Regions from separate parts of the Bacillus bruguierae genome, predicted to be linked through region 1. Evidence: riboswitches for the same ligand, from Rfam matches in the RefSeq annotation. Region 1 holds a riboswitch; each other region holds the start of a gene.
The links. Region 1 has a riboswitch for thiamine pyrophosphate ahead of thiM (hydroxyethylthiazole kinase). Riboswitches for the same ligand answer to the same signal wherever they lie in the genome.
Positions count from the first base shown of each region.

Region 2: linked by a shared signal. The riboswitch ahead of tenA (thiaminase II) and the one ahead of thiM (hydroxyethylthiazole kinase) in region 1 are both predicted to bind thiamine pyrophosphate.
Region 3: linked by a shared signal. The riboswitch ahead of thiC (phosphomethylpyrimidine synthase ThiC) and the one ahead of thiM (hydroxyethylthiazole kinase) in region 1 are both predicted to bind thiamine pyrophosphate.
Region 4: linked by a shared signal. The riboswitch ahead of thiT (energy-coupled thiamine transporter ThiT) and the one ahead of thiM (hydroxyethylthiazole kinase) in region 1 are both predicted to bind thiamine pyrophosphate.

Region 1 covers NZ_JBAWSX010000007.1:118,512-126,026, reverse strand. The annotation lists gene WAZ07_RS13660 (endonuclease/exonuclease/phosphatase family protein) at 1-140, shown strand, start outside; gene WAZ07_RS13655 (YhgE/Pip domain-containing protein) at 401-3,052, shown strand; gene WAZ07_RS13650 (DNA topoisomerase III) at 3,197-5,386, opposite strand; TPP riboswitch at 5,857-5,966, shown strand; gene thiM (hydroxyethylthiazole kinase) at 6,038-6,847, shown strand; gene thiE (thiamine phosphate synthase) at 6,863-7,515, shown strand, end outside.
Region 2 covers NZ_JBAWSX010000027.1:3,454-10,968, forward strand. The annotation lists gene WAZ07_RS25050 (DUF3965 domain-containing protein) at 111-1,262, shown strand; gene WAZ07_RS25055 (hypothetical protein) at 1,573-1,926, opposite strand; gene WAZ07_RS25060 (SH3 domain-containing protein) at 1,933-3,093, opposite strand; TPP riboswitch at 3,692-3,800, shown strand; TPP riboswitch at 3,860-3,960, shown strand; gene tenA (thiaminase II) at 4,046-4,741, shown strand; gene tenI (thiazole tautomerase TenI) at 4,797-5,426, shown strand; gene thiO (glycine oxidase ThiO) at 5,410-6,519, shown strand; gene thiS (sulfur carrier protein ThiS) at 6,706-6,909, shown strand; gene WAZ07_RS25085 (thiazole synthase) at 6,912-7,515, shown strand, end outside.
Region 3 covers NZ_JBAWSX010000003.1:181,941-189,455, reverse strand. The annotation lists gene WAZ07_RS07585 (arsenic transporter) at 1-230, shown strand, start outside; gene thiC (phosphomethylpyrimidine synthase ThiC) at 554-2,314, opposite strand; TPP riboswitch at 2,562-2,677, opposite strand; gene WAZ07_RS07575 (arsenic transporter) at 2,877-4,235, shown strand; gene WAZ07_RS07570 (DUF2642 domain-containing protein) at 4,333-5,028, shown strand; gene WAZ07_RS07565 (lactate permease LctP family transporter) at 5,087-6,748, opposite strand; gene WAZ07_RS07560 (hypothetical protein) at 7,171-7,344, shown strand.
Region 4 covers NZ_JBAWSX010000012.1:85,359-92,873, forward strand. The annotation lists gene WAZ07_RS18515 (RidA family protein) at 113-487, opposite strand; gene WAZ07_RS18520 (helix-turn-helix transcriptional regulator) at 884-1,555, shown strand; gene thiT (energy-coupled thiamine transporter ThiT) at 1,726-2,295, opposite strand; TPP riboswitch at 2,382-2,483, opposite strand; gene WAZ07_RS18530 (FeoA family protein) at 2,688-2,915, shown strand; gene feoB (ferrous iron transport protein B) at 2,912-4,900, shown strand; gene WAZ07_RS18540 (FeoB-associated Cys-rich membrane protein) at 4,917-5,084, shown strand; partial or broken gene WAZ07_RS18545 (lipoprotein BA_5634 family protein) at 5,125-5,415, opposite strand; gene WAZ07_RS18550 (PspA/IM30 family protein) at 5,772-6,437, shown strand; gene WAZ07_RS18555 (DUF350 domain-containing protein) at 6,719-7,123, shown strand; gene WAZ07_RS18560 (DUF4178 domain-containing protein) at 7,146-7,515, shown strand, end outside.

The DNA.
Region 1 (7,515 bases):
AGAATAAGAAGAATTTACGTATCGATCTTATTTTAAGCAATCAGCCTGTACAAGTTACTTCTTCCAAAGTGATTTTTAATGGTATAAACCGAGAAGTAATATCAGATCATTTTGGTGTTGAGGCTCAAATTAACGTGTAATGGAAAGGCAACCACCGTGTAAAATACGGATTGGTTGTCTTTTTTATTACATTTCATATATAATCTTTAATATTGAACGTAAAACCAAAACAGTCATTTTGTTTGTATACTTTATTGAAACTATCATATAATGATGTATACCGTTTTTCAGGAACGTATAGATGATGTAAGTGAAATTTTTCTAGAAACAATGTTATAATGGCGAAATGCATGTATGAATTTGGAAGAAAGGAAAAACATATAATTAGGTGATTAATAATATGAAACAAATATGGCGTATTTATACGACAGACATACGGAATGTAGCGAAACATTGGGCTGCAATTGTTATCATCATAGGGCTGACAATTTTACCATCGCTCTATGCGTGGTTTAATATTAAAGCCTCATGGGATCCTTATGGAAGTACGAAAGATGTTCCAATTGCGATATCTAATAAAGACAAAGGTGCAAATTTACGAGGGAAGGACATTAATATAGGGAAGGAAGTCGTAGATTCCCTAAAAAAGAATAAAAATCTCGGTTGGAAGTTCGTTGATGAGAAGGAAGCAATACATGGTGTGGAGCATGGTGAATATTACGCAAGTATCACTATTCCAAAAGATTTCTCAGAAAAAATTGCAACGGTATTGGATGATAATCCGCAAAAACCAGAGATTCAATATTATGTGAATGAAAAGGTAAATGCTATTGCACCAAAAATCACTTCAAAAGGTGCGTCTGGTATTGTTGAAGAAATAGGCAAAAACTTTGTCAAAACCGCAAATGGTGAGATTTTTAAAATTTTTAATGAACTTGGAATTGATTTAGAAACAAACTTACCAAGTATTGAAAAAGTAAAGGACCTCGTTTTCAAATTAGAAGCGCAGTTCCCAGAAATCAACAAAATTGTAGATACAGCATTAACAGATGCTGATAAAGCGCAAGGTCTTGTAACGACAGCGCAAGATACGATGCCGAAGATTGAAAGCATCATTCATGATAGCCAGCAATTGACGAAGGATTTAGATACGTTCTTTGCAAAAAATGATCAAACGTTGGAAGAGGCACCGGCAGCGGTCAAGAGAGACTTAGTGTATGCGAAAAAAGCTGCAGATAGTACAGCGCAGATTACGGATTATTTAAAAGATCCGTTGGCAAATGTAAACAAAGAAACGATTAAGGGTCAGATAAAAACCTTACAAAATATAGCAAATGGAGTAAAGGACGTTTCACAAAAGATTCCTGGTTATACAGATAAGGCAAGAGAAATTTTAAATAAAGCACCAACTGCGGAAGAACTCAAACCGATTGGTGAAGGAATAGAGCAATTATCTACAGGAGCTATTGACCAGATTGATTTAGCCATTAAATACTTACAGAATTCTAATCAACCTAATAAAGATGAAGGTGTGAAAAAATTAGAGGATCTTAAAATCACACTTAATAAAATCAATGATAAGGCAAAAGTAGTAACAAAAGTAGCAACAGAAGCAGCGAACGACCTCAATAAGAATAAGCCAGCCATTGAAGATTTATTAAATCAAGTCGATGGTTTAGCAAAAGATGTTGAAAAAGGCTCAAATAATTTTATTAACTTTACAAATGATTTGATGAATAAAGTTGATAATGGTATAAGCAGTAATATAAATCCAGAACCGGCAAAACAAGGACTATACGACGTTCAATCACAGCTTCAAAAGGGAATTAATCTGATTGACGGAAGTATTCCTATATTAAATGACGCAGATAAGCTTGCTGGCCATGCAGGAAAAACAACAAACATCCCTGAGACTGTAGCGAAATTAAATGATGCAAAAGGAAAAATGCAAGAGGGAATAGATTTAGCGAATACAGGCATTGATATGCTTAATAAAGGGCAACAACCTACAAAAGATCTTGTAGAAAGTTTAAATTCCTTATCTAAAGATGCATCAACAGCATTAGGTGATATATTAGCACGATATGACTCTGAAATCGTCCCAAATTTCAACGATGCAATTGCTAAAACGAAAAAAATAAATAAAGAAGCAGCGGATGTTTTAAACACAGCAAATGAAAAGCTGCCTGATGTGAAAAAATTGTTAGAGGATGCATCAAAAGGGTTAGCTCTTGGCAAAGAGGACGTAACGAAAGTAAAAGCGGAACTCCCTGAAGCTGAGAAGAAAATTAAAGAAATTGCTAATAAAATTCGCGAATTTGAATCACAAGAAGATTTAAAAGACATCATTCGTTTGTTAAAGCATGACGTAGAAAAACAAAGTGATTATTTCGCAAATCCGGTAAACTTAAAAGAGAATAAATTATTCCCAATTCCAAATTACGGTTCAGCGATGTCACCATTCTACACAGTGCTAGCGTTATGGGTAGGGGCACTACTGATGGTTTCATTATTAACAGTAGAAGTACATGAGGAAGATGCAGAGTATAAGAGCTATCACATTTACTTCGGACGCTTTTTAACATTCCTATCCGTTGGTCTGGCTCAGGCATTTATCGTAGCAATGGGAGATATATTCTTATTAGGAACTTATGTGGTTGATAAATTCTGGTTTGTCCTATTTAGCATGTTAATTGCTGGAGTATTCGTTTGTATTGTATACTCACTTGTTTCTGTATTTGGAAACATCGGTAAATCCATGGCAATCGTATTACTTGTATTACAAGTTGCTGGTTCAGGTGGAACATTCCCAATTCAAATGACGCCAAAATTCTTCCAAGCAATTTATCCATTCTTGCCATTCACATATGCAATTCGTATTATTCGTGAGGCAGTTGGCGGTATGCTTTGGGATATTGTATGGAAAGACCTTCTTGTATTGGGCATATGGGTCGGTATTATGCTCGTTATTGCATTGCTTCTGAAAAAACCAATTAATAAGTCCAGTGAAAGATTTGTGGAAAACGCAAAAGGAAGTAAATTGATTCATTAATAACAAAAGGTTTCTACCAATTTGGTAGGAACCTTTTTCTTTTTAGAGGAAGAGTATATCGAACGTTGTCGAAAGGGCTTTATCTTGTGTCGAATCGCCGATATATTAGTGGACATGGAAAAAGGAGTTGGTAAGCCAACTCCTTTAATCAAACTTCAATTTCTTTAATGCTTCTGCTAATGCATTATTCAGAGGTTCTTCCTGCTGTTGTTGCTGTTTCATGTATTTTTGAACGGCACGTTTATCTGCTTTGTTACCTGATTCTTTTTTACGACGTTCTTGGAATGTAGATAGTTTCTCACGGTAGCCGCATTTACATGTGAAGATTTGACCAGCACCTTCACCGCGTAGCTCTAATTTTTTCTTACATTGCGGGCAGCGTGCATTTGTCGTGCGGGATACATTTTTACGATGACCGCATTCACGATCTTGGCATACAAGCATTTTTCCTTTTTTACCGTTTACTTCTAGCATTGGTTTGCCGCAGTCTGGGCAAGTTTTTGTAGAAATGTTGTCGTGTTTATATTTTTTATTGCTTGATTTAATTTCGGAAACAATTTCTTTTGTGTAGTTTTTCATTTCTGAAATGAATACTTCTTTTTTCAATTTGCCTTTCGCAATCGCCTCAAGTTTTTGCTCCCACTCAGCAGTTAGTGTAGGAGATTTTAACTCTTCTGGAACTAAATCCAGTAACTGACGGCCTTTTGATGTAATGTGAATGTCTTTACCGCGTTTTTCAATTAAGAACGAATTGAACAATTTATCAATAATGTCAGCACGGGTCGCAACTGTACCTAGTCCGCCCGTTGATTTTAATGTGTCTGCAAGTTGTTTGTTTTGCGTACCCATATACTTTGTTGGGTTTTCCATTGCTGAAAGTAATGTCGCTTCATTAAAGCGTGCAGGTGGCTTTGTTTGACCTGACGTTCCTGCAATTAGTTTCACATTTAATGTATCGCCTTTTTCGATGCGAGGTAAAAGTTGTTCTTTTAAATCATCTACTGCATCGTCATCTTCAAAGCGATTTTCATAAACTTCTTTCCAGCCAGAATTCACAATTGTTTTGCCGCGTGCGACGAAGTTTTCATCACCGATCTTGGCACGTAACGTTAGTTGTTCATATTCGAAAGCAGGGAATAAAACTGCTAAGAAACGTTTAACAACTAAGTCGTAAATTTTGCGTTCTTTATCTGTGAATGCAGAGAAGTTTACATAGCTTTCTGTTGGAATGATGGCATGGTGATCACTTACTTTACTATCATCAACAAAAGATTTGGAAACTTTAATTGGTTTCGTTAAGACTTTATTAGCTAAAGAACGATACTCACCTACTCCGCAAGCTTTTAGACGTTCTGAAAGTGTTCCAACGATGTCAGATGAGATATAACGTGAATCTGTACGCGGATATGTTAATACTTTGTGCTGTTCGTACAGTTTCTGCATAATATTTAACGTTTCTTTTGCAGAATAGCCAAAAATTTTATTTGCATCACGTTGTAGCTCTGTTAAGTCATAAAGACCAGGAGCAAACGACTTCTTAGGTTTTTTTTCAATTTCCACTACAGTAGCATTTTGGTTTCCTAGTTTTTTCACAATCACATCAATTTTTTCTTTATCAAAGCTGCGGCTATTGCCTTTCGCATCTTGCCAAGTTAGTTTTAATCTATCTGTTGTTTGCGCTTCAATGCCGTAGTATGTTTGTGCTTTGAAGTTTTTAATTTCGTCCTCACGACTTGCGATGATCGCGACAGTAGGTGTTTGGACACGACCGCAGTTTAGTTGTGCATTGAACCTTGTAGTTAATGCACGTGTTGCGTTAAGACCGATATACCAATCTGCTTCCGAACGTGCAACAGCTGAAGCATATAAATTGTCGTATGCTTTACCAGGCTTCAAATTTGCAAAGCCGTCTTTGATTGCTTTATCGGTAACAGATGAAATCCAAAGACGTTTAATAGGTTTATTAACTCTAACTTTATCAATAATCCAACGAGCTACTAATTCACCTTCGCGTCCTGCGTCTGTAGCTACGATGATTTCATTTACATCATTTCGAGTCAGTTGACTTTTCACAGCATTAAATTGCTTGCCGGTTTGTTTAATCACTGTTAATTTTAAACGTTCCGGCAGCATTGGAAGATCTTCTAAATTCCACGTTTTATACTTTACATCATAACTTTCTGGATCTGCTAATGTAACGAGATGCCCTAAAGCCCACGTAACAATATATTTACTGCCTTCAAGGTAACCATTTCCCTTTTTATCGCACTTCAATACACGTGCAATATCACGTGCAACAGAAGGTTTCTCAGCAATTACAACACTTTTTGCCATATTTCAAACATCCTTTCAATTTCCGTAAGTTAACTATAGCATACATCCCTTTTAGATTCAGTTATTCCAAAGATTTGAATCAGTTGTTATTAAATATAAGCATTACATTTTGAATTAGTTTTAGAAATGACCTGCACTTGCTTTCTCCTTTTGTTTTAAAGGCAGAAAAAGGCCATGATCGCTTCTATACATAGCTAGTTGCTCTCATCCACTTAAAAAGAAAGGTGTTTTTATGTTTTTTCTTTATGTAAATTTCAGCAAAGAAAATAAAATATACCCAGCACTCGCTTTCTCCCTTTGTTTTAAACGTTGCTCGTGGCATGTATAGGCCATGACCGCTTCTATACATGGCCAGAAACTCTCGCCCACCTAAAAAAAGAGTTTTTTTATTTTTTTCAGTTTGTATTTACATAGTTAAGAAGAACTTGTTATTTCAATAGAATCGGAGTAGACTACGGAAGTAGATGAATAAGAAAACACATGGGGGTTTGCGGATGCAAACTGAGAGTACGGCTAATCCGTCGTTGACCATTTGAACCTGTTGGGTAATGCCAGCGTAGGGAGAGTGTGAACGCACATTATGAAGACACTTTGCATGCGCAAAAGTGTCTTTTTTGCTATATCTCCCGTTATAAAAAAGGAGAGATACATATGAAAATGAAAGAAATTGCACAAGTAATTGAAACAGTACGTGAAAGAAATCCGCTCGTCCATAATATTACAAATGTGGTGGTGACAAACTTTACTGCTAATGGATTACTAGCATTAGGGGCATCACCTGTGATGGCATATGCGAAAGAAGAAGTAGCTGAAATGGCAAGTATTGCGGGAGCGCTCGTTTTAAATATGGGAACACTTCGCCAAGAAGAAGTAGAGGCGATGCTTATTGCTGGAAAGTCAGCAAATATGCACAACGTACCAATTGTCTTTGATCCTGTCGGTGCCGGGGCAACTTCGTACCGAACAGAAGTGGCAAGGCATATTCCAAGTGAAGTAAAGCTAGCGATTATCCGTGGTAATGCCGCAGAAATAGCAAATGTGATTGATGAGAAATGGGAGATTAAAGGTGTTGATGCAGGGGGAGGAAATGGTGATGTTGTGTCAGTTGCGAAACAAGCAGCAGAGCAGCTAAATACAATTATTGTTATTACTGGAAAAGAAGACGTGATAACAGATGGGGAAAGAACTTTCATTCTTCGTAACGGTCATCCTATTTTAACAAAAGTAACAGGAACGGGTTGTTTGTTAACATCTGTTATCGGAGCATTTATCGCAGTTGAAAAAGATTATGTAAAAGCAGCAGTTGCGGCGGTAACATTTTACGGTGTAGCGGCAGAAATTGTCGCAAGTAAAACAGTTGAACAAGGGCCGGGAAGTTTCCAAATTGAACTTTTGAATCAGTTAGCAAATGTTACTGCAGAAGACGTTGAACAGTATGGGAATGTTGAAGAAGTTCGTTAAGGAGGGGTGAGAGAAATGGCACGTATCGATAAACAACACATGTCTGAATTACTACAAGTGTATTTTATTATGGGCAGTAACAATTGCCGCAAAGACCCATTACAAGTTATGAAAGAAGCACTGGATGGCGGAGTTACACTTTTTCAGTATCGTGAAAAAGGTGACGGAGCGTTAACAGGGGAAAACCGATATGCATTTGCAAGACAGTTGCAATCTTTGTGCAAAGAATACAATGTTCCATTTATCGTAAATGATGATGTGGAGTTAGCACTAGCGTTAGATGCCGATGGTGTTCATGTTGGACAAGATGATGAAAATATTCAGAGCGTACGCGGGAAAATGGGGGATAAAATCATTGGTGTATCCGCTCATACAATAGAAGAAGCTTGTTTTGCGATTGAAAATGGTGCGGATTATTTAGGAGTAGGACCGATTTTTCAAACAAACACGAAAAAAGATGCAAAAGCAGTACAAGGAACGGCAGGATTACGTGTTTTTCGTGAAAGTGGTATTGAAATTCCGATTGTCGGTATTGGTGGTATTACAACCTACAATGCTGCTTCTGTCGTGGAAGCGGGGGCAGATGGTGTTTCCGTGATTTCAGCGATAAGTTTAGCAGATTCTCCTTATGAGAGTACGAAAAAATTAGCGGAATTAGTAAACAAATA
Region 2 (7,515 bases), on a different contig from region 1:
TACTAATAAATATAAGCATTATATGTTATTTTGAATATAATAATATTGATGGATAGTTTAATAGCATTCAAATATTTTATCATACATATAGAAAATGGAGGGGGAATTATATGGGGATTGTGCAAACCGAACCCAATTGGAACTTGGTTACGGATGCGTATACAGAGCCGGAAAATTTTGCGGATTTACTCTCTTTACTTATACCAAAGTATCCAAAAGGAGAAGGAAAAGAACGAACTATTCTGGCTTGGAAAGAAAAAGAATTTTATAAGAAAGAAAATTTAATTCTTTTTATTTTATATGGAATGAAAAAATTACATGATTTACCGAAGTTTCATAAAGATGAAATGCCAACTTTAGTTCGAATTATTCGTTTATGCCAAGAAGTAGGATGGTATCAACAGGCCTATGATTTTATGATTGCTGAAGGATTAGAGGAATTCGTACAAACATCGCTAGAGTATGAATCATGGGATGCATTTACACAAGTAGTTGCTTGGAATTATTTAATTATAAAACAAAAGGTTACGGAATTAGAAAGTAATGATGATTTTATTTGGGAAAGAATTAAGTTTAATGTAGAGTGTATTGAAAAGTATAAAACACTTTTGTCTCATAAAGAAATGATGGAGTTTATGTTTCTCTATCTTTGTAAACAAGCAAAGGGATTATCAAAAGAGAAGTTAGATGAAATTTTAATGGAGTTAGCAATATATTGCAATACGTATATTTGTGATATATACACGTTAGATTTATTAAAAAAATATAGAAAATGTACGGATTTCTTAACATATTATGAACCAAGCCATGCTGCTGTAGCATGCCAGCGTGCAGTGATTGCACAAATATCTGATCGTCTTAATCCGTTGAAGACAACTCATGTTGATGATTATTTGTTTGTTATAAAAGAGATGATGGAACATATGTCGTTGGAATTTATAACAAAATATGAGCACTTTATTGGGCAATTATTATCATACATTCCATTTTTTGAAATGATTCAAGTTCCACAGCAAATGTATTATTGTGAAGAACTTATGCATATATGTAAAGGAATCGATTATAAAGAGGAACTACTACGCAATTATATATTTATACAATTACCAAATTGTTTTCCTTCCTTTATTAAGCAATTTTTAAAGAATAAGCGCTATGCATCAATACATGATATTTTATTTTATTGGTGTAGCGACGAACAACGTATGAATTTAGAACATAAATATAATTTAAGTTTTATTTATGAGCAGTATGCATGCGGGTAAAATAGAAAAGTAGTTTTATGTTAGATTTTTAATTTGTATTTATATATATTCGTTTGAATTTTTTGAAATATAAATCACTGCTATGTAGAATATGACATGACTGCTACTTGCTTCTCCTTTTGTTTTAAACTTTGCATGAGGTGAGAGCAAATCGTTCGTATGCGCGGCCAGATGCTCTCGTGCCCCAAAAAAGAAAGAGTTATGCTTTTTTTAAACTTGTATATATAGAACATAAATAAGGATTCCACATCATGTGGAATCCTTATTTAATAGTAAAGAAAAAAGAAATCAATCCCAAAGAATCGTGGCATTATTTTCCCACTTTCCATGTTTCTTCATGTTGTTGTTGTTTACGATGTTTTGGAACATATATATACTGAGATACTATCAGAAGAATAGTCATAAAAAATACTGGAAACATTGCGGAGACATGTAAGCCATTAAAAATGATGCTTGTTAATAAAGAACTTATAATGAATAGTGCGGTATATATGTGTGAAATATGTCGCTTTAGTCGAATTTTGAATGTTTCCATCATCACTTCACAAGCAACAAACGCAATAATAATGCTTAAAAATACAATGTTTGTGTTATAAATTAATAAGCAATAAACTAAACCGAAAAATGCGAAACACTCAATAATTAATGCAATATTACGTGCCATTATGCGTTACCTAACTAAGAAAGGAAGTGGATTTACAGCATTTGTTTTTTCAAAATTCCATTCCCCGTTATGTAATTCAAAATGTAAGTGTTGTCCATGCGAATGTCCTGTATTTCCCATATAACCGAGCAATTGGCTTGTTACCACTGTATCTCCTGCTTTGACAGCTCGACTTTTCATGTGAGCATATACAGTTGTGTATAAATTCCCGTTTATACGATGAGCAACAAATACAACATTTCCATAGCTTGTAGAATAATATGATTTAACAACAGTTCCAGGTGCTGCAGCTTGGATTGGAACATTTCCTGTTGCTGCAATATCTACGCCATAGTGCATTTCTCCCCAGCGTATATCAAATTCCGAGCTGATTTTTCCTTGAGCAGGATATTTAAATACAGCTGGAATAGATGGTGTAGCTTTCTGTTTTGGTTGCTGCTGTTGTTGTCTTTGTGTTATACAATGCTGTGCGACATAGCCATATCCTGATCCGTAGCGAATTTTATACCATGTTCCCATATTTTCAACGACTTGTATTTGTGTCCCATTGGTTAAAGAACCGATAATAGCTGTATTTGTTCCTGCTCCGCTACGTACTTTTAATGTCGGAGTGGCAACATAGTAAGAACTTCCACCTTGCACAGTAATTCCTTTAACTAATGGCTGATCGGCGTTAGATAAAAATTCTTTCTTTACATAGCCGCTTGTTCCATTTTGTATAACTTTATACCATCCCTCTTGTTCTTCTTGAACAGTAACAAATTTTCCATTTGGTAATACAGTAACAATTTCAGATTGTGTATTTGGTTCAGAGCGAACGTTTACTGCATCCGCATTTACGATATATTGATTTCCACTATCGTGTGGTTTTGTTAAAGAAATTGCTTCTTTTTTTACATAGCCAGTTTTATTGTGAACGTGAACTTTATACCATTCATTTGTTGTTTCAAGAATTGTAATGGGAGTGCCACGCGTAATGCTGTCAATAACATAATCTGTCCCATTAGGACTATTGTACATTTGTAATGTTTTCGTTTTTACATAACCAATTTTTGTTTTTGATGTTTGCTCTGCTGTTACGGTATGTATATTAGATTCTGCTATAGAGGGGAGCATAGAAGCAACTGCTACAGTAGTTGCTGTTATTGTTGCGACTTTTAAATTCATATATTCATAGACCTCCTTATGTAATCAATTATTATGATTAAAATCATAATGTAAAGATATTGAGTTTGTAATATATTCGTTGATTAAAAACAAATGAATGCTTTTTCTCTATATATACAAGTTAAAAAATTGACATAAACACTCCTTTCTTTTTAGGGAGAGCATTTGGCCGTGCATAGAAACGGTCAGGGCCTTTTCCTACTACACGCAAGGTAGAAGACAAAAGGATAAAGCAAGTAGCGGTCATGTTATATTCTGCATAGTAGCGACTTATATGTCGGAAAATTTAAATGGATATAGATTATAAAGCTATATAATAAAAGGATAGCAGATTTATAGCTGTTATGGAAATAGATAGAAGAAATTCGTTTTTTTCTGAACTTACAATATGTTTTTATAATGTTTTATTTTGTTTAAACGATTAGTGTTTCACTTTATCCCACATTAACGGGCAGTAAGATCCCCACCTCAAGATTCAGAGAGAAACAAAGAAGATAGGTGGGGGATGAAGAAAACCCCCACTGACGGAAGTTTCACTTCATAAATGAAAAGAGTTGCCGATGAGATATGGCGATGGTATACTGACTATGTTAAATGAATATAATGCTAGGGGAGCTAGTGTTGCTAGCTGAGAGTAAGACCTATAGTCTTTGACCCTTGAACCTGATCTAGATGATGCTAGCGTAGGGAAGCAACTTGGACGATATAAATAACGTCCCCGTTTCTTTATGCATAGAAACGGGGATTTTTTATTGAAAATTTTATAGAACACCACTAGGGGTGCTTAAAAGCTGAGAGAGGTAAAAACCTTAACCCTTATGACCTGATCTAGGTGATGCTAGCGTAGGGAAGTGGAAACAACAAATGAGGTTTTCTTTTGTTTGCTGTGGCCACTTCTTATATAGAAGTGGTTTTTTATTTGGGAATATATATACAGGAAGGGGAAACTGAGATGACATTTTGTGAAAGACTATTTGAAAAAGTGCAACCTGTTTGGGAAAAAAGTCATAATCATCCATTTGTAACAGGTATGGGAGATGGAACGTTAGAGAAAGATAGATTTCAACATTATATTGTTCAAGATTATTTGTATTTGTTAGATTATGCAAAGTTATATGCAATCGGTGTTGTAAAAGCAACAAATCCAAAAGTGATGGCGAAGTTTGCTAAACAAATTGATGGCATTTTAAATGGGGAAATGACGATTCATAAACAATATGCAAAACGTTTAGGAATTTCTGTTGAAGACATGGAATTAGCAAAGCCGTCTGCTATGAATCTAGCATATACAAACTATATGATGTCCGTCTCACAAAACGGTACACTTGCTGAGTTAATTGCAGCATTGCTTCCATGTATGTGGAGTTATTGGGAGATTGGAAAGCGTTTGAATGCTATTTCAGGAGCACGTGATCATGAATTTTTTGGCGAGTGGATTCGAGGATACAGCTCTGAAGAATATGGGGATCTTTGTATATGGTTAATTGATTTATTTAATGAAATTACAATTGGGAAAACAGAAGAAGAACTAAATCGTTTAGAAGAAATCTTCTTATATTCCAGTCGGTTTGAATACTTATTTTGGGATATGGCATATCGTAAGGAGATGTGGGGTTTTGAGGAGCAAGAACATACTACAATTTCGTAACGTTTCTTTTCGACAAACGAATTGTTTGAAAACATTTTAAAGTAGGCGAATGGATATGAAAGCTGAGCTTCACGTTATATCAAATGGTCGTATGTCATTTGAAGAGTTAGCACATATAGCAACTGATATTGAAAGTGAAATAGATTATTTGCACATTCGTGAGCGAGAGAAAAGTACGAAAGAGTTATATGAAGGTGTGGAAAAGCTCTTATATAAGGGATTTCCTTCTTCTAAACTTGTCATCAATGATCGGATTGATATTGCAATTTTATTCAATATTAGACGTGTCCAACTTGGACATCGCAGCGTGGATGTAAAGCTTGTTAAAGAAAAATTTTCTTATTTACATGTTGGTTACTCCGTGCATTCATTTGAAGAAGCTGTATCTGCTTTTCAAAGTGGTGCAGATTCTCTTCTGTATGGGCATTTGTTTCAAACAAACTCCAAAAAGGGAGTTCCGCCAAGAGGATTAGCAGGGATTACGGAAATGGCAAACCGTTTAACAATTCCAATTACCGCTATTGGAGGGATTACTCCTAATCATACAGCAGAGGTACTCGGCACTGGGGCTACTGGCATTGCAATTATGTCCGGAATTTTAAGTGCCGTAAAACCGAATGAACAGGCAAAGTTATATAAGGAAACGATACGAAAGTGGGCGAGAAATCATGAAAAAAATATATGATGTTGCCATCGTTGGCGGCGGTGTAATCGGAAGTTCGGTTGCACATTTCCTTGCTGAAAGAGGTTATAAAGTTGCCATCATTGAAAAACAAAAGATTGCTTCTGAAGCCTCTAAAGCAGCAGCCGGATTATTAGGTGTACAGGCGGAATGGGATGAATACGATCCGCTGTTTGAGTTAGGCAGGAAAAGCCGCGCGATGTTTCCAAAACTTGCAAGTCTATTACGTGATAAAACCGGAATTGATATTGGATATGAAGAAAAAGGAATTTACCGCATCGCTCAAAATGAAGAAGAGAGTATACGGCTTCTTCATATTATGAAATGGCAGCAGCAAACAGGAGAAGAGTCTCATTTTATCTCAGGAGAAGAATTGCGGGAAAAAGAGCCCTATTTATCTACTTCTATTATTGGAGCAGTCTACCACCCAAAAGATGGTCATGTGATTGCCCCAGAGCTGACGAAAGCATTCGCTCACTCTGCTGCGCTATCTGGAACGGACATATATGAAGAAACTGAAGTATTTGATATTCAAATGAAAGATAATCGCGTAACAGGATTATATACAACAGAAGGCACAATTGCATGTGAAAATGTAGTAATTGCTGGAGGCTCGTGGAGTACAAAACTATTAAAATATTTTCATTGTGAATGGGGAACATATCCTGTGAAAGGTGAAGTTGTTGCAGTGCGCAGCCGTAAGCCATTATTACAAGTACCTATTTTTCAAGAGCAATTTTATATCGCACCGAAGCGCGGTGGACGCTATGTCATTGGAGCAACAATGAAATCTCATACATATAACAAGGCGGTGCGTCCAGAAAGTATTACTTCTATATTGGAGCGCGCGTATCGGATTCTTCCAGCATTAAAGGAAGCAGAATGGGACGGGGCATGGGCAGGATTACGTCCACAATCGAATCATAGTATGCCATATATCGGCAGACATGCAGACATTACTGGTTTATATGCTTGTACGGGCCATTATCGAAATGGAATTTTATTAAGTCCAGTTTCAGGAGAATATATGGCTGATCTTATAGATGGAAAGCAAAGTAATGATTTACTAGATTCGTTGCTTTCACAATCTATGTAAATAGAAATTAAAAAATAATCTAAAACCCATTCTTTTTTGGGGGGGACGAGAGCGTCTGGCCATGCATAGAAACGGTCAGGGCCTTTTCCTACCACATGCGAAGTTTAAACAAAGGGAGAAAGCAAGTAGCGGTCATGTTTTGCTTTGCATAGCCGTTATTTATATCTTTCGTAAGGGGATGAAAGCTTGAATTTAAAAGTGAACGGAAGGCAAGTTGATGTGTCAAGTGATATTAAGACAGTGGCTGATTTGCTTATTCATTTAGGATTAGAGACGAAAATTGTTGTAGTAGAACGCAATCAAGATATTTTACAAAAAGAGGATCATCAAGATACATCTGTTTTTGAGGGAGATCAAATTGAGATTGTAACATTCGTAGGAGGCGGTTGATTATGTTAAAGATTGGACCATTTACTTTTCAGTCTAGATTATTATTAGGAACAGGGAAATTTTCAGATTTTGATGTGCAAAGGAAAGCGATTGAAGTATCAGAAGCAGAAATTTTAACATTTGCAGTGCGTCGTATGGATATTTTTGATGCAGAGCAGCCCAATTTACTAGAAAAAATTGATGTAACAAAGTATACCCTTCTTCCAAATACAGCAGGAGCAAAAACAGCAGAAGAAGCCGTGCGCATTGCGAAATTAGCGAAAGCATCAGGTTTATGCGACATGATTAAAGTAGAAGTAATTGGTGATGATAAAACGTTATTACCAGACCCAGTTGAAACGTTAAAAGCATCAGAAATGCTATTAAAAGAAGGGTTTATCGTTTTGCCGTATACGTCTGATGATGTTGTGTTAGCACGTAAATTACAAGAATTAGGTGTCCATGCAATTATGCCAGGTGCATCACCAATCGGTTCTGGTCTTGGTATTGTAAATCCGTTAAATTTAAGCTTTATTATCCAGCAAGCAACTGTTCCCGTTATTGTTGACGCGGGCATTGGTAGTCCAGCTGACGCAGCATTTGCGATGGAATTAGGCGCAGAAGGCG
Region 3 (7,515 bases), on a different contig from region 1:
TTACCCTCAAAACAATCTACCTTGCAAACATCATTGGTAGCGACATAGGATCATTGTTATTACCAATCGGTACACTTGCATCTCTTATTTGGATGCATATCCTAAAGCAAAATAAAATTAAAATAAAATGGAAAGATTACTTGAACGTCTCCTTAATTGTCATTCCACTCACCACAATCGTAACCCTCTTTCTCTTATTCTACTGGGTACAGCTCGTCTTTGCTCGTTAACTTATCAAACGAAACAAAATCCCCCTGCTCTCGCTCAGCAGGGGGATGATTATCTATATTAGGTTAGGTACACGTGATCATAGATTGAAAAGGTGTTCAGAAAGGCACTTTCTACATAAATCTATTTAAAACCCTAGCACACAAAACAAAGCAGGCTCTCCACTTGCCTTCTACCTTTGTTTTATATCGCACGGGGCAGAATAAGGCACTGACCGCTTCTATGCATAGCCAGACGCTCTCGCCCACCCCTAAAAAAGGGATCTTTATGTCGGTTTTTCAATTTGCATTTATATACTTCAGGTTTTTCATTTCAGTCTTTCTACTCATCTATATAACTGACTACCTGCTTCTTTAAACTCTTCTGCTTTTTCTTTCATACCTTTCTCAATTGCTTCTGTTGTTTCTAAATCATTCTCCTTCGTATACTCACGAATATCATGCGAAATTCTCATACTGCAAAACTTTGGACCACACATAGAGCAGAAATGCGCTGTCTTTGCTCCTTCTGCTGGCAATGTTTCATCATGGTATTCCATTGCACGCTCAGGGTCTAATGATAAATTAAATTGATCACGCCAACGGAATTCAAAGCGCGCTTTTGAAAGAGCGTCATCGCGCTGATGTGCTGTTTTATGACCTTTTGCAAGGTCAGCAGCATGCGCGGCAATTTTATACGTAATAACACCTTCACGAACATCATCTTTGTTTGGCAGGCCAAGATGTTCTTTCGGTGTTACATAGCAAAGCATGGCTGTACCGAACCAGCCAATCATCGCTGCACCAATTGCCGAAGTAATATGATCATAACCAGGTGCAATGTCTGTCGTTAACGGTCCAAGCGTATAAAACGGTGCACCGTGACAAATGTCGAGTTCTTTATCCATATTCTCTTTAATTAAATGCATCGGTACATGTCCTGGCCCTTCAATCATCACCTGAACATCATGCTTCCAAGCAATTTTCGTAAGTTCCCCTAATGTTTCAAGCTCAGAAAATTGAGCTTCGTCGTTTGCATCCGCAATTGAACCAGGGCGCAATCCATCTCCTAAAGAGAAGGAAACATCATACTTCTTCATAATTTCACAAATTTCTTCAAAGTGTGTATATAAAAAGTTTTCTTGATGATGGTATAAACACCACTGCGCCATAATCGAACCGCCGCGTGATACAATTCCTGTTACACGCTTTGCTGTAAGCGGAATGTAACGAAGCAGTACACCAGCATGAATTGTAAAGTAGTCTACTCCTTGCTCTGCTTGTTCAATTAGCGTATCACGGTATACTTCCCACGTTAAATCTTCGGCAATTCCGTTTACCTTTTCAAGCGCTTGATAAATTGGCACTGTTCCAACTGGTACAGGAGCATTTCGTATAATCCATTCACGCGTCGTATGAATATTTTTCCCGGTAGAAAGGTCCATAATTGTATCAGCACCCCAGCGCGTTGCCCACGTCATCTTCTCAACTTCTTCAGCGATAGATGATGAAACAGCTGAGTTCCCAATATTCGCATTTACTTTCACATGGAAGTTACGGCCAATAATCATTGGTTCTGCTTCTGGGTGATTAATATTTGCTGGTAAAATAGCGCGGCCTTCAGCGATTTCCTTCCGCACAAACTCCGGCTCCATACCTTCGCGAATTGCTACATATTCCATCTCCGGTGTGATGATCCCTTTACGCGCATAATGCATTTGCGTAACATTTGCCCCGTCTTTTGCACGGAGTGGCTTCCGTCCCATTTGCGGGAATACAGGCGTATGTGTAGACGCTGCTTTCACCCCATCATCTTCCGGCTTCACTTCACGACCTTCATACTCCTCTACATCTCCTCGTTCCACAATCCATGAGCGGCGCGGCGCCTGCAATCCCTTTTCTAACTCCACTTTGTAATTCGGATCTGTATAAGGACCGCTCGTATCATATACACGAATAGCCGGGTTTGGCACACCATTTGTATCGCTTTGTGCAATCTCACGCATTGGTACTTTCATGCCTTCACGCGTACCTTCTACATATACTTTCTTGCTTCCTGGTAAACTTGACTTCAACTCAATTTGCTCAGCTGAAACAGATTGTTTCATCATTTTTTCCTCCCCTGTGTCTTCGCTTTTCTTTAGATCCAGTTTCGCCTCCTAACCCCTTCCGTCTAAGAACCTTCCGCACGAGAAAACAAAAAGCGCTTTCTGTGCGAAAGAACCTTAGCCGACGGGTCTAAACAGTCGGCTCCACCTTTCTTACGACAAGGACGAGAACTAGCGGCTAGCAATGCCCAAATAAAAAAGCCAGGCCCATAATAAAGAATAGGACCTGGCAACATAAGACATTGTTATGTAAAGCCGACAACTTCCCTCCGCTGGTACGAACCAGATCAGGTCCAAAGGGTTAAGAAGCTTCAACACGCTTCTCTCTCAGCCCAGCTCTCTTGGGCACCCCTAGTTTATCACTGATTAAATTTTTACTACGCTCCTATCATACATCATTGTCTAACAAATGCAAAGGTATTTACATTTTTTCTTTTTCACTCAAAAAATAGTTATTTCACTTAGTACAAGCCGAATCCACACTTCATACATATATAATATAAGTTGGTGTAGGACATACGTCTTGTACGGACATTTCGCTTTAAGAACGGGGGTGAAAGAGTTGCTAAACCTACAATCTACTATAACCATACTCACTTTTCTCGTAACTATGCTTATCATCTTTTCGCGACCAAAAGGAATGAATGAAGCGATTCCAGCAACAGTTGGAGCAATGATTGTCATTTTAAGCGGTGCCGTTTCTTTTACCGACTTAGGTGATATTAGCTCAAAAATTATTGACGCTGCCATAACAATTATGGCTACCATTGTCATGGCAATCGTACTAGAGAGTTTTGGCTTTTTTCACTGGTGTGCCGTTCAACTTGCGAAAAAAGCAAAAAACTCTGGTATTCGTCTGTTTTGGTATACAAATCTTCTATGCTTTCTCATGACATTATTCTTCAATAACGATGGTAGCATCTTAATTACAACTCCCATTTTACTGCTTTTGTTACACCATTTACGACTTACACATAATCAAAAAACACCTTACTTAGTAAGCGGTGCGCTCATTGCTACTGCCTCAAGTGTACCGATTGGCGTAAGCAATATTGTAAATTTAATCGCCTTAAAAATTGTTCATATGGATTTATACATGCATACAGCAATGATGTTTGTACCTGCCACTTTAGGTCTCCTCTTTATGGCGTCCCTATTATTCCTCACCTATCAGAAAAAATTACCAAAAACACTCCCGGTCTTACCGATACATTTAGATGAAAATTTCGTAAAAAAATCCTTTCATCCTTTGCAACCACGATCCGAGGTAGCTGAAAATCGGAAGCGAACACGATTTATGTTTAGAATTCTATTATTTGTTCTATGCGTTCGTATCAGCTTGTTTATCGCATCATACTTTCAATTTTCCATCGCCATCACAGCAGTCATTGGCTCTATTATTTTACTCGGTTGGAGATGGTACAAACTGCGCATCCCACCGATTGATATGATTAAAAAAACACCTTGGTATGTGTTAGTTTTCGCATTTTCTATGTACGTAATTGTATACGGACTTCATAACATCGGTTTAACTGAACTGCTCGTTACAAAACTTCATCCACTCATCACCAGTAGTTTATTTCATGCAAACTTTATTATGGGAGGCTTAATCTCTGTCCTCTCTAACATTTTTAATAACCATCCTGCCTTAATGATTGGTACAATCACTCTTACCGAAATGGGGCTAGATCCTATTACATTGAAAACGATTTATCTTGCAAATATCATCGGTAGTGACATGGGTTCACTACTACTGCCAATCGGTACATTAGCAACTTTAATGTGGATGTTTATTACAAGGAAAGGAAAAGTAAATATCACCTGGGGCACGTATATGAAAGCCACATTCCTCGTCATTCCGCCAACTGTCATTTTCACGCTATTTTGCTTATATTATTGGGTTACATTTATCCTGCATTAACGGGCAGTAAGACCCCCACTGACGGAAGTTTCACTTTATCTTCGCAGCTTAAAAGTTAGAAGAAAAAACGTATGTAATTACAAGAAGGGAGATTACTATGCTTCATTTACAAAAATATATCAATCAACCCGTGCAAGTAACGCTGTCTGGAAACCTTCCATTTGAAGGAATTATGATTGATAAAGGATCAGATATTATTGTATTGTACGATGGAGAAAAATACATGTATATCTCTAGTTTACACATTCAACACTTAACTCCGATAATTGACTCATTACAATTTGATAATCTGACAATTCCAGAATCTCTATTACCACAAGATATGATATCAACTGAATCCGCCATTTCGCTTCGAAAAACATTGCAAGTAGCAAAAGGACAATTTATTGAACTTGCATTATCATATGAACATTTCTTACATGGGTATGTCACTCATATTATGAATGACTATTTTGTCTTCCTCTCACCTGTCTATCAAACGTTATACATCCCATTTCATCACGTAAAATATCTTATTCCGTATAAAGAAGCAGAAACGCCTTATGGCTTAGAAAGAGAGAAACTATCGCCAGCACCCTCCAAACTTACGCTTGCTCGTACGTTTTCTGAGCAAATAAAAAAACTAAAACAACAAATTATCTTACTCGATTTAGGTGCAACAAATTATAAGATCGGAAAGTTAGTTGAAGTGACCGACAATCAAATTGAACTTATTACAGCACGTAACCAGCATTTTCATTTTAATTTACACCATATTAAAGCAATCCATTTTCCGTATCAAAATCATAAATAATAAAAGGGCTGACTCAAAAGAGGAAATTCTCCCCCTTTTAAGTCAGCTCCTTTACCTTTTAAGGTATCATCCAAGTTAAATAATAAGCTTGAATATATGTGATAATGCCGATGATTGTTACAAAGAATAAGCTATGTTTCAATGTGAAGCGGAATAAATCCGATTCCTTCCCAGCAAGTCCAACTGCCGCACATGCAATTGCAATCGATTGCGGCGAAATCATTTTACCTGTTACACCACCTGTTGTATTTGCCGCAACAAGTAATACTTCCTTTACACCTACTTGCTGCGCTGTAATTGCTTGCAAGTTTGAGAACAATGCGTTTGCAGATGTATCTGATCCTGTTAAGAATACCCCAATCCATCCAAGGAATGGTGAGAAGAATGGGAATAAGCTTCCCGTTCCCGCTAACGCTAATGCTAACGTTGATGAAAGTCCAGAGTAATTTGCGATAAATGCAAAACCAAGTACTAATCCAATTGATAGAATTGGCATTTTTAATTCTTGCAACGTTTCTTTAAATGTAGCTACTGCTTGTTTTGGACTCATTTTTAAAACAAACATTGTAATGATACATGCAATTAAAATTGCTGTTCCTGTTGCCGATAAAATATCAAGCTTCAATACAGCTTCATACGGCGTTGGTTTATTAACAATCGGCTCTGCCTTCATTACTAAATTATGCAGACCCGGAACTTTAAATTTAAACACTAAACTTTCAAGCGCGCCGCTTGGAACAAATAAACCTTTAAAGAATTTCTGGCTCCATATAACAACCATTACCGTTAAGATAATAAACGGTGACCATGCTTTTAAAACTTTTCCTGTTGTTAAATTCATTGTAGAACCAGCAGCTACCGTTGCCGCAGCTTCTGCTTGTCCTTTTCCAGAACGATAAATCTCCTTTGGTTGCCATACTTTTAAGAATAATGCTAAACTCACTAAGCTTACTAATGCCGATGTAATGTCTGGAAGCTCAGGCCCAAGGTATGTTGCTGTAATAAACTGCGTAACCCCGAACGAGCCGCCTGCTACAAATAATGCAGGCCACGTTTGTTTCACACCTTTTAATCCATCCATTAAAAATACGATGAAAAATGGAACAAATAATGATAGAAGCGGCAATTGATGCCCAGCCATTTGCCCTACTTTATGAGGGTCAATACCTGTTACTTGACCAGCTACTAAAATCGGAATCCCCATAGCTCCGAATGCTACCGGCGCTGTATTTGCGATTAAACAAAGCCCGGCTGCGTATAACGGATTTAAACCAAGTCCCGCAAGAAGCGCTGCTGTAATTGCTACCGGTGCCCCAAATCCGGCTGCCCCCTCTAAAAACGCTCCGAATGAAAAGCCAATTAAGATGACAAGTAAACGATGATCACTTGTAATAGAAAGAACTGATGCACGAATAATATCAAACTGTCCTGTTTTTACTGAGATTTTGTATAAAAACACTGACATAACGATAATCCACGCAATCGGCCATAATCCATAAGCAAAGCCATAACTGGTTGCTGCCATCGCCATCGTAAATGGCATTTTATAAACGAAAAGTGCAATTATAACTGTTAATACAACTGTAATAAATCCCGCAACATAGCCTTTCATACGAAAAACCGCTAACGCTAAAAAGAAAAATATAATTGGAATCATTGCAACCGCTGCCGAAAGCCAAATGTTACCTAGCGGATCATAAATTTGTGTCCATGTGCTCATAGTCCCTCTTCCTCTCTAGTATCCCCTGTTCTCTAACAATCATATAAGTAGACCACCAGGTCATCAGACCTTTATGTCTAAAAATAAAACGTTTAGGAAAACGTTTTCATCGATGTGCTATTTATACTTTATCATATTTTCCTTTATTTACAATCCTATTTTTCGAATTTTATTCACAATTTCTTTGTTCACTTCTTCACAATTGTGGTATGATTATATGTTCATTTTTTAATTACTTAATACATAAAGAAAATCTTCCTCTATCAAATTTCAACAAATGATAACCTAAACATAGGAAATAACAGCCGGAACTGATGCACTTGTTCAAATAGCAGTGTTGTTTACAGCTTTTCTAATTCGTGAATAGTAAAATAATATTTTCTCATACTAAAGTTGAAAACTGATTTTAGGAGGGATAGCGAATGGATAAGCAAGACCGAAATCAATCTGCTATTGACGAAGGGCGTAATAAAACAAAACGCGGCATTGAAGCAACAAGTGACGCAATGCAAAATGCTATCGATACTGTTGAAGATGCTGGAAAAGCAGCAGTTGATCGTATTTCTGAAGCAGTGAAAGATGTCACAGCTAGATAGTATATTTGTATATAAGGAACAAGGAGCTGGCCCAAAAGGCACATAAGTGCCTTTTGAAGTCAGTTCTTTTTTCCGTGTCCACCGATATATCGACGCTTCGACAGAATATATCTACCTTTCGATGATATTCAACATATGAGTAGTCGAGCCGCTGAACTGGATCTTACCGAA
Region 4 (7,515 bases), on a different contig from region 1:
ATAAAGGTTGGAAATTTATCACTCCATTACTATAAAGATTAAGTATTTTAATCGTTTAATAGTAAGGGAATGTTATCTCATTTTTCCTATTCAATTTTTCAGTATGAAAACTTTATAAAGTTGCAATAACTTCGATCTCAACAAGTGCATCTTTTGGTAATCGTGCGATTTGAATGGCACTTCGAGCAGGGAAATTTTCTGTAAAGTAAGTAGTGTAAACTTCATTCATTTGTGCAAAATGATTCATATCTTTTAAAAATACGGTTGTTTTAACAACTTTACTTAAATCGCTGCCTGCTTCTTCTAGGATGGCTTTTACATTCTCTAATGATAGTGTTGTTTGCTCTTTAATTGTTTCAGGCATTTCTCCAGTTTTAGGGTCAATCGGCAGTTGTCCAGAAGTAAAGATAAAATTACCAGCTTTCATCGCTTGTGAATAAGGACCGATTGCACCAGGTGCATGTTGAGTAGAAATAACCGCATTCATCTAAAAAACCCCCTGTGATAATAATTTTTTTTTATTATAATAATTTTTTAACACAAGTTTATTTTAACGTGGTCTTTTTCTTATTTCAATACATATTTTAAAAAAAGTTAAAAAATAATAAAAAATTATCATTGATATAATAATTTTTTATTGATAAATTTGTACTATAGACAGGAAAAATAAAGAAAAATTGGGAATAATTCATCTTGTTATCTTCAAGGAAGGATTGTGTAGTAATATAGTAATGGTTAAAGTTTTTAAGCCAGCTTTCTTTATGTCTTTTTAATAGATATAGGAGGTTATGTTTTTTGTGTTGTATACTATAAAAGGAAGAAAGCAAAGTGTTGATACGAAATTTTATACTTTCTTCTTATCTTAAAAAGAGGTGCGATATCAATGGGAAATAAAGAAAAGTTAAAGCGGTATATTCCTCTTGTTCATTTCATTGCAGAAGTAATTGGAGAAAATTGTGAAGTTGTTTTGCATGATGTTACGAATCCAGACGAATCTATAATAGAAGCTGTGAACGGACACCTTAGTGGAAGAAAAGTTGGTGGCCATTTAACAGATTTAGCTTTAAAGTTTATACAAGAAAAGAAATATATAGATAGACATTTTATTTCCAATTACAAAGGAAACTCAAAAAATAATCAAACGTTTCGTTCGTCAAGTTATTTTATTAAAGATGAAAACGACAGCATAATTGGAATGCTGTGTGTAAACATTGATATTAGTAATATGATAAAAGCAAGAGACTGGTTAGACGGTATAATTATGAGTAATACTAGCATGAATGAAGAGGAAGAGAAGGTTCATCCTAATCTTGAATTAGACCTTTCTGAGAACTTAGAAGAAAATCTGGATAGTCTTCTTTCATCACTTATTACAGGAGTTTTATTAGAATGCAAAGTTCCGCCTGAGAGAATGTCTCCTGATGAAAAAATGGAAGTGATAAAAAAACTTAATGATAAAGGGGTATTTTTACTTAAAGGCGGCGTAAGTGAAGTAGCTAAGCATTTAAAAGCATCAGAAGCAACTATCTATCGGTATTTAAACAAGGTAAAGTAAATGTGCCATTTACTTTACCTTGTTTTGTCCTATTAAGCGATCTAACTTAAAAAGGCTAAAATCAGCAGGGCTTATTATGCAAATTTATACCTCTTATTTAATTAGGGTTTTATAAAATACAATAACATTATAAGGTAAATCGATAGTTTGTATTGCTCTTTTTTCTAGGCTTAAGCGCGTTTCGTAAATAAGCGCGGTGCTGTTGTAAATAAAGCGACAAGTAAAGCCGCACATAATGCGAAAGAACCAATCATTGTAATACCGTTAAAGATAAAGGAATATAAAACAGCCGATTGTCCTTTTGGTGCATATTGTCCAAAGAAAATAAAGCCGGCAATGAAGTGCCAAAAATAACGAGCTAGGCTGCCAATAAACGCAGCGATAATGACATACATGATTGCTTTTGCTTTTTGTTTATTGACAATTGCTTGTTGAATTGGTGCATGAAATAAGCCGGCAAAACCAATAAAAGCAAAGGCGACGAAGTACTCAATAAACGCTTGCACCGGCGTAAAAATAGATGCATCCGCTGCGACAATTTGTAATAATCCCCAAACGAGACCACTTAAGAAACTTGCTTTAAATCCCCAACGGTAAGCAATAATAAAAATTGGAATCATAGCAAATGAGATAGAACCGCCTGTTGGAAGTTTAATAGAGAGCGGCAAAATGTCGATGACTAATGCAAATGCTGCGAGAATCGCTGCCTCTATCATTGCTTGTAAATTTGTGTTACGCATGTGAAAATCCCCCTACATCCAAGTTACAAAAGAAGAATCATGATCATAGGGGGATGAAGATATACAAATTGTAAAACACTACTTATGTATATACGTCTGCACAATTCCTACGTTAGCATTAACTAACAGGTTCAAAGGGTCGGAACAAAATGTTCCCTCTCAGCAACGCGGCTCCCCCTGTGACAACGAGATTCTTAGATTGTTAGTTTCATTGTAATGAAGTTAGAAAAGAATGGCAAACAAATTGTACATAACTTTGTTTCGTAACATAAAAACGCTGGAATTGTACGAAAATAGTAATAAATTCACATAGAATTGTATAGTCTTTACCAAAAAAAACATGATATAATTTTTTTGATAATAATTATCGTTATCTTTTGGGGGAATAATTTATGAACTTAGTTGATATGAGTATAGATGAAAAAGTACGTGTAAAAGATTTACAATCTCTTGATACATTATTAAAACGCCGCTTGGCTTCATTTGGATTTTCTGAAGGGTGTGAGCTTTGTGTAAAACAAAAGGCAATGTTTAATGGTCCGTGTACATTAGAATGTCGTGGGCAATTAATTTCTATTCGTCATTGTGATGCGAAAATGATAAAGGTGGAATTAGCGTGAACAAGGTTGCTTTACTAGGAAATCCGAATACGGGAAAAACATCATTGTTTAATGCGCTTACCGGTTCTTATGAATATGTTGGAAACTGGAGCGGAGTAACGGTAGAAAAAAAGGTTGGTAAGTTAAAAGGTAAGCAAGGAATGTTAATAGACTTACCAGGTATATACGATTTAAATCCTGTATCCCGTGATGAAGGGGTTGTTACGCAATTTTTATTAACAGAAGAATTTCACCATATGTTAAATATTGTAGACTCCTCTCAATTTGAACGTAATATGCATTTAACATTGCAATTATTAGAGTTTGGAAAACCACTTTCTATCGGTTTAAATATGATTGATGTGGCAAAACAACGCGGGATTACGATTGATGTCAAGAAGTTAGCTGAAATATTAGGTGTAACAGTTATTCCTGTTATAGCAAGAAGTGGGAAAGGTTGCGAGGAATTATTAGCTACTCTTCATGAAAGCGATAAGGCGGAGCAGAAACCGTTTATTCTTTCATACGGTAAAGCGGTAGAGACAGGAATCCAGCGAGTTATGGATAAATTGCAGCAGGAAAATGATGAGCATGCAAGGTGGCTTGCGCTGCAATTTTTAGGAAATAACGAAGTGGTAGAGAAAGAACTCGCCAAGTCGCATGTATATAATGAACTTGTAGCAATTCGCTCTGCATTAGAAGCAGAATTAGATGTTACGCTAGAGCAGCACATATACGGAGTACGTGCAGCGTATATTGAAAAGCTGAAAACAAGTGTGATTCGTCAAGAAAAAGAAGGAAGCATTCCTTTTTCGGAAAGAATTGATAAATTAATTACGCATAAAATTTTGGGACTTCCGATCTTTTTAGGAATCATGTTTTTAATTTTTCAGGTTACGTTTTCGTGGATTGGAACACCTTTATCTGATCAATTTGATGCATTTGTCGGCGGTCCATTTACGGATTGGGTAACAGCAGGACTTACGAATATTGGTGCGTCTGATTTCATTCGAGCACTCATTACAGATGGAATCATTGCAGGTGTTGGTGCGGTATTAGTATTCGTTCCGCAAATTTTCGCATTGTTCTTCTTCATTTCATTGCTAGAAGATTCCGGATATATGGCGCGTATTGCCGTTGTAATGGATCGTATTATGGAGTTTTTTGGACTAAACGGAAAAGCGTTTATTCCTATGATTATCGGTTTTGGCTGTAATGTACCAGGCGTTATGGCAGCGAGAACGATTGAACAGGAAAAAGAGAGGCTGCTTACGATTTTAGTGACACCGTTTATGTCATGTTCAGCCCGTTTACCTGTATATGCATTATTTGCAGGGGTCTTTTTCCCACATAGTCAAGCGATTGTTGTATTTTCTTTATATCTTATTGGTATTATCCTTGCATTACTTGTTACAAAAATTATGTCTGTTACAGTTTTAAAAGAAGAGAAGTCTATTTTTGTAATTGAACTTCCACCTTACCGTGTGCCGCAAGCAAAAACGTTATGGCGCAGTACGTGGGAAAAAGGAAAAGGATTTGTACGCAAGGCAGGTACATTTATCTTTGGTGGTTCTGTTGTGATTTGGTTATTAAACTATGCTGGGCCATCTGGGTTCGGTGTAGATATGGGTGATAGTTTCTTAGCAATGATTGGCGGATTATTTGCTCCAATTCTTGCACCGCTTGGTTTTGGAACATGGCAAGCAGCTGCATCTCTGTTAACAGGATTTTTAGCAAAAGAAGTTGTTGTTTCTACAATGGCAATTATTTATTCTGTGAAAGAAGATGTATTAGGAAACGTAATCGGTACGCATTTTACAACATTATCAGCATATGCGTTTATGTTCTTCATTTTATTATACGTACCATGTTTAGCAACAGTTGCGGTTATTCGCCGCGAAACAGGATCTGTAAAGTGGACGATTTTCTCTGTTGTGTATCCGCTTGTTGTTGCATACGTATTAACACTAGTTATATACCAAGTTGGATCCATGCTCGGATTCTAAAAGGAGATGTATCATAATGATAGTCAATATCGTAATTGGAGCTGTCATTTTTGGATATGCAGGATATACGTTAATTAACTTTGTAAAGAGAAGTAAAAAAGGGAAATGTGCAGCATGTTCCTTAAATAAATCGTGCCAGTCAAAAACTTGTATTCCTGATATGGAGCAAGTCGTGAATAAGTAGAAAAAAAGCTTTGCGAATTTCGCAAAGCTTTTTTTGGGGATTACTTTTTGATCTTAACAAGTTGTACAGCTTCTGTTTCTTTAGTAGTATCTTGGATTTTATCTTTAGGGTCCTTATCAAATTTCAGTACACCTACAGATTTCTCTTCACCATTTACTTTTCCATATGCAGCATCATCAACGATTGCAAACATATCTGCATAAGAACGAGCGTCACCGATGATTGTGTTGCCTTCATATTTTAATTTCGTTCCATCAATTGTCGCATTTTCTACTGTTTCTTTTGCAAATAATACACCTTGATCCGCTGTTACAGTTGGTAATTTATCAAGTGTTTATGTTTTAACCTCAGCTTTTGATTTCATTTTATAAGAATAATGTTCTTCAAACTATCGACTTAGCTTACATTAAGATTACAATGATGTAATTTAGTGAAAAGAGTTTAAAATGTGATAAAAGGGAGAGGATTTGGAGGAAATCAAAAGTAAGTGTATAGTATGTAGAAATGTTGTAATGGGAATGTCATATTATTGCTTGTATATTTAAAAAACAAGATGTAAGTGCATTTTATTTTTGATATAATGTACACATAGGTTTAAAGTGTGAATATTCTTACTGTAAAGGAAGATTTTTGGGTTTTCCAAGTACTGAATTTGAAATATGAAGCAATTTATTAGGAGGAATTAGAATGTCTGTATTTAAGCGCTTAAGAGATTTAACGATGTCAAATGTGTATGCATTAATTGAAAAAGCAGAAGATCCAGTTAAAATGACAGATCAGTATTTACGTGATATGCAAGAGGATGTACAAGAAGCGGAGAAAAGCGTAGCAGCACAAATTGCGCTTGAGAAAAAGTTTAAATTATTGTTTGAAGAGCAAGAAGCACTTGTAAAGAAACGTGAAGAACAAGCGCATATGGCTGTTCAAGCAAATAACATTGATCTTGCACGTCGTGCTTTAGAAGAAAAACAAAATGCAGAACAAAAAATGAATGAATATAAAGCAAGCTATGAGCAAAATAAAGCGGCTGCTGATAATCTTCGTGCGAAATTAGAGGAAATGCGTAAGCAATTAACAGAGTTAAGAAATAAACGTGAAACGCTTGTAGCGCGTGTGAACGCAGCAAAAGCACAAAAGAATATTAATCAGGCAATGTCTGGTTTTGATGCGAATACAGCAAAAGCAGGTTTAAGCCGTATGGAAGAAAAAGCTCTTCAATTAGAAGCTGAAGCAGAAGCGAGCGGAGAAATTTATAAAAAAGAAAAGTCATTAGATGAAGAATTTGCGAGTTTAAACAAAAACTCAGCTGTAGATGATGAATTAGCTCGTATTATGAAGCAGTATGAAAAATAATCTATATAAATACAAGTTGAAAAACTGACATAAAAAAAGCTTTCCTTTTAAGGCGGACGAGAGCAACTGCCCGTGCGTAGAAGCGGTCAGGGCCTTTTCCTGCCACGTGTAAAGTTTAAAACAAAAGGAAAAGGCAAGAGCAGGTCATGCTGTATGCTGCATAGCAGCGATGTATGTGTGAGGAATTTACAATGGATTTATAGAAAATAGGCAAGAGAACCGACATGTCATAGAAGGAAATCATGTCGGTTTTCTATTATTTTTTCAGAGGTGGTTTTTTAATGACAGGGATGAATATTTTAGCCATGCTTGTATGGACAGGCGCAAGCGCTATTCTTTTATTTCTATTGATGTGGATTGATTCATTTTTTACTAAATATAAAGATTTAGAAGAAATTAAAAAAGGGAATATGGCGGTTACGACACGCTTTGCTATGAAGTTGTTTGCACAAGGGTATATTTTATCGCAATCGATTACGAAATCAAACGATTTATGGCAAGCTTTACTTGCATCAGCAGTATCTTTTGTAATTTTATTATTTGTAGAAATGTTTGTTGAACTTATTTTGCGAAAAACAGTTCATTTAGATTTAGATGAGGGGACGAAGCAAGGATATGTGGCGCATGCTCTCTTAGCTGGTTCGTTACATATTGTCGGTGCCCTTATTTTAGCAGCATGTCTATAACGAGAAAAGGATGGGTAGGTCAATGAGCTTATTTAAACGTATTAAAAATATAATAAAAAGTCCGGAACCTGCTAAACCTGAGAAAACGGTACTCACGTTAGCACCTGGTGACATGATTGAAGTTTCATTAGTAATGTATGAAGTGATTGGAAAAACAAGCATGCACTCTCGAAATGAAATTGTTTTAACATTGCGAGATGGGAGAACCATTCGGTATTTAAAAATTGAAAATCGCGAAAACACTTATTATAAGCTGTATGCACCTATTGATGGACGGTTAGATTCTATCAATGAGGTTCCAACGACAATTGAAATGGACGATATAGGATATCATATGGAAGAGCAATATAATGGGCGTGTTGTTGTCATGGGGAAAACACCATTTGCAGCAT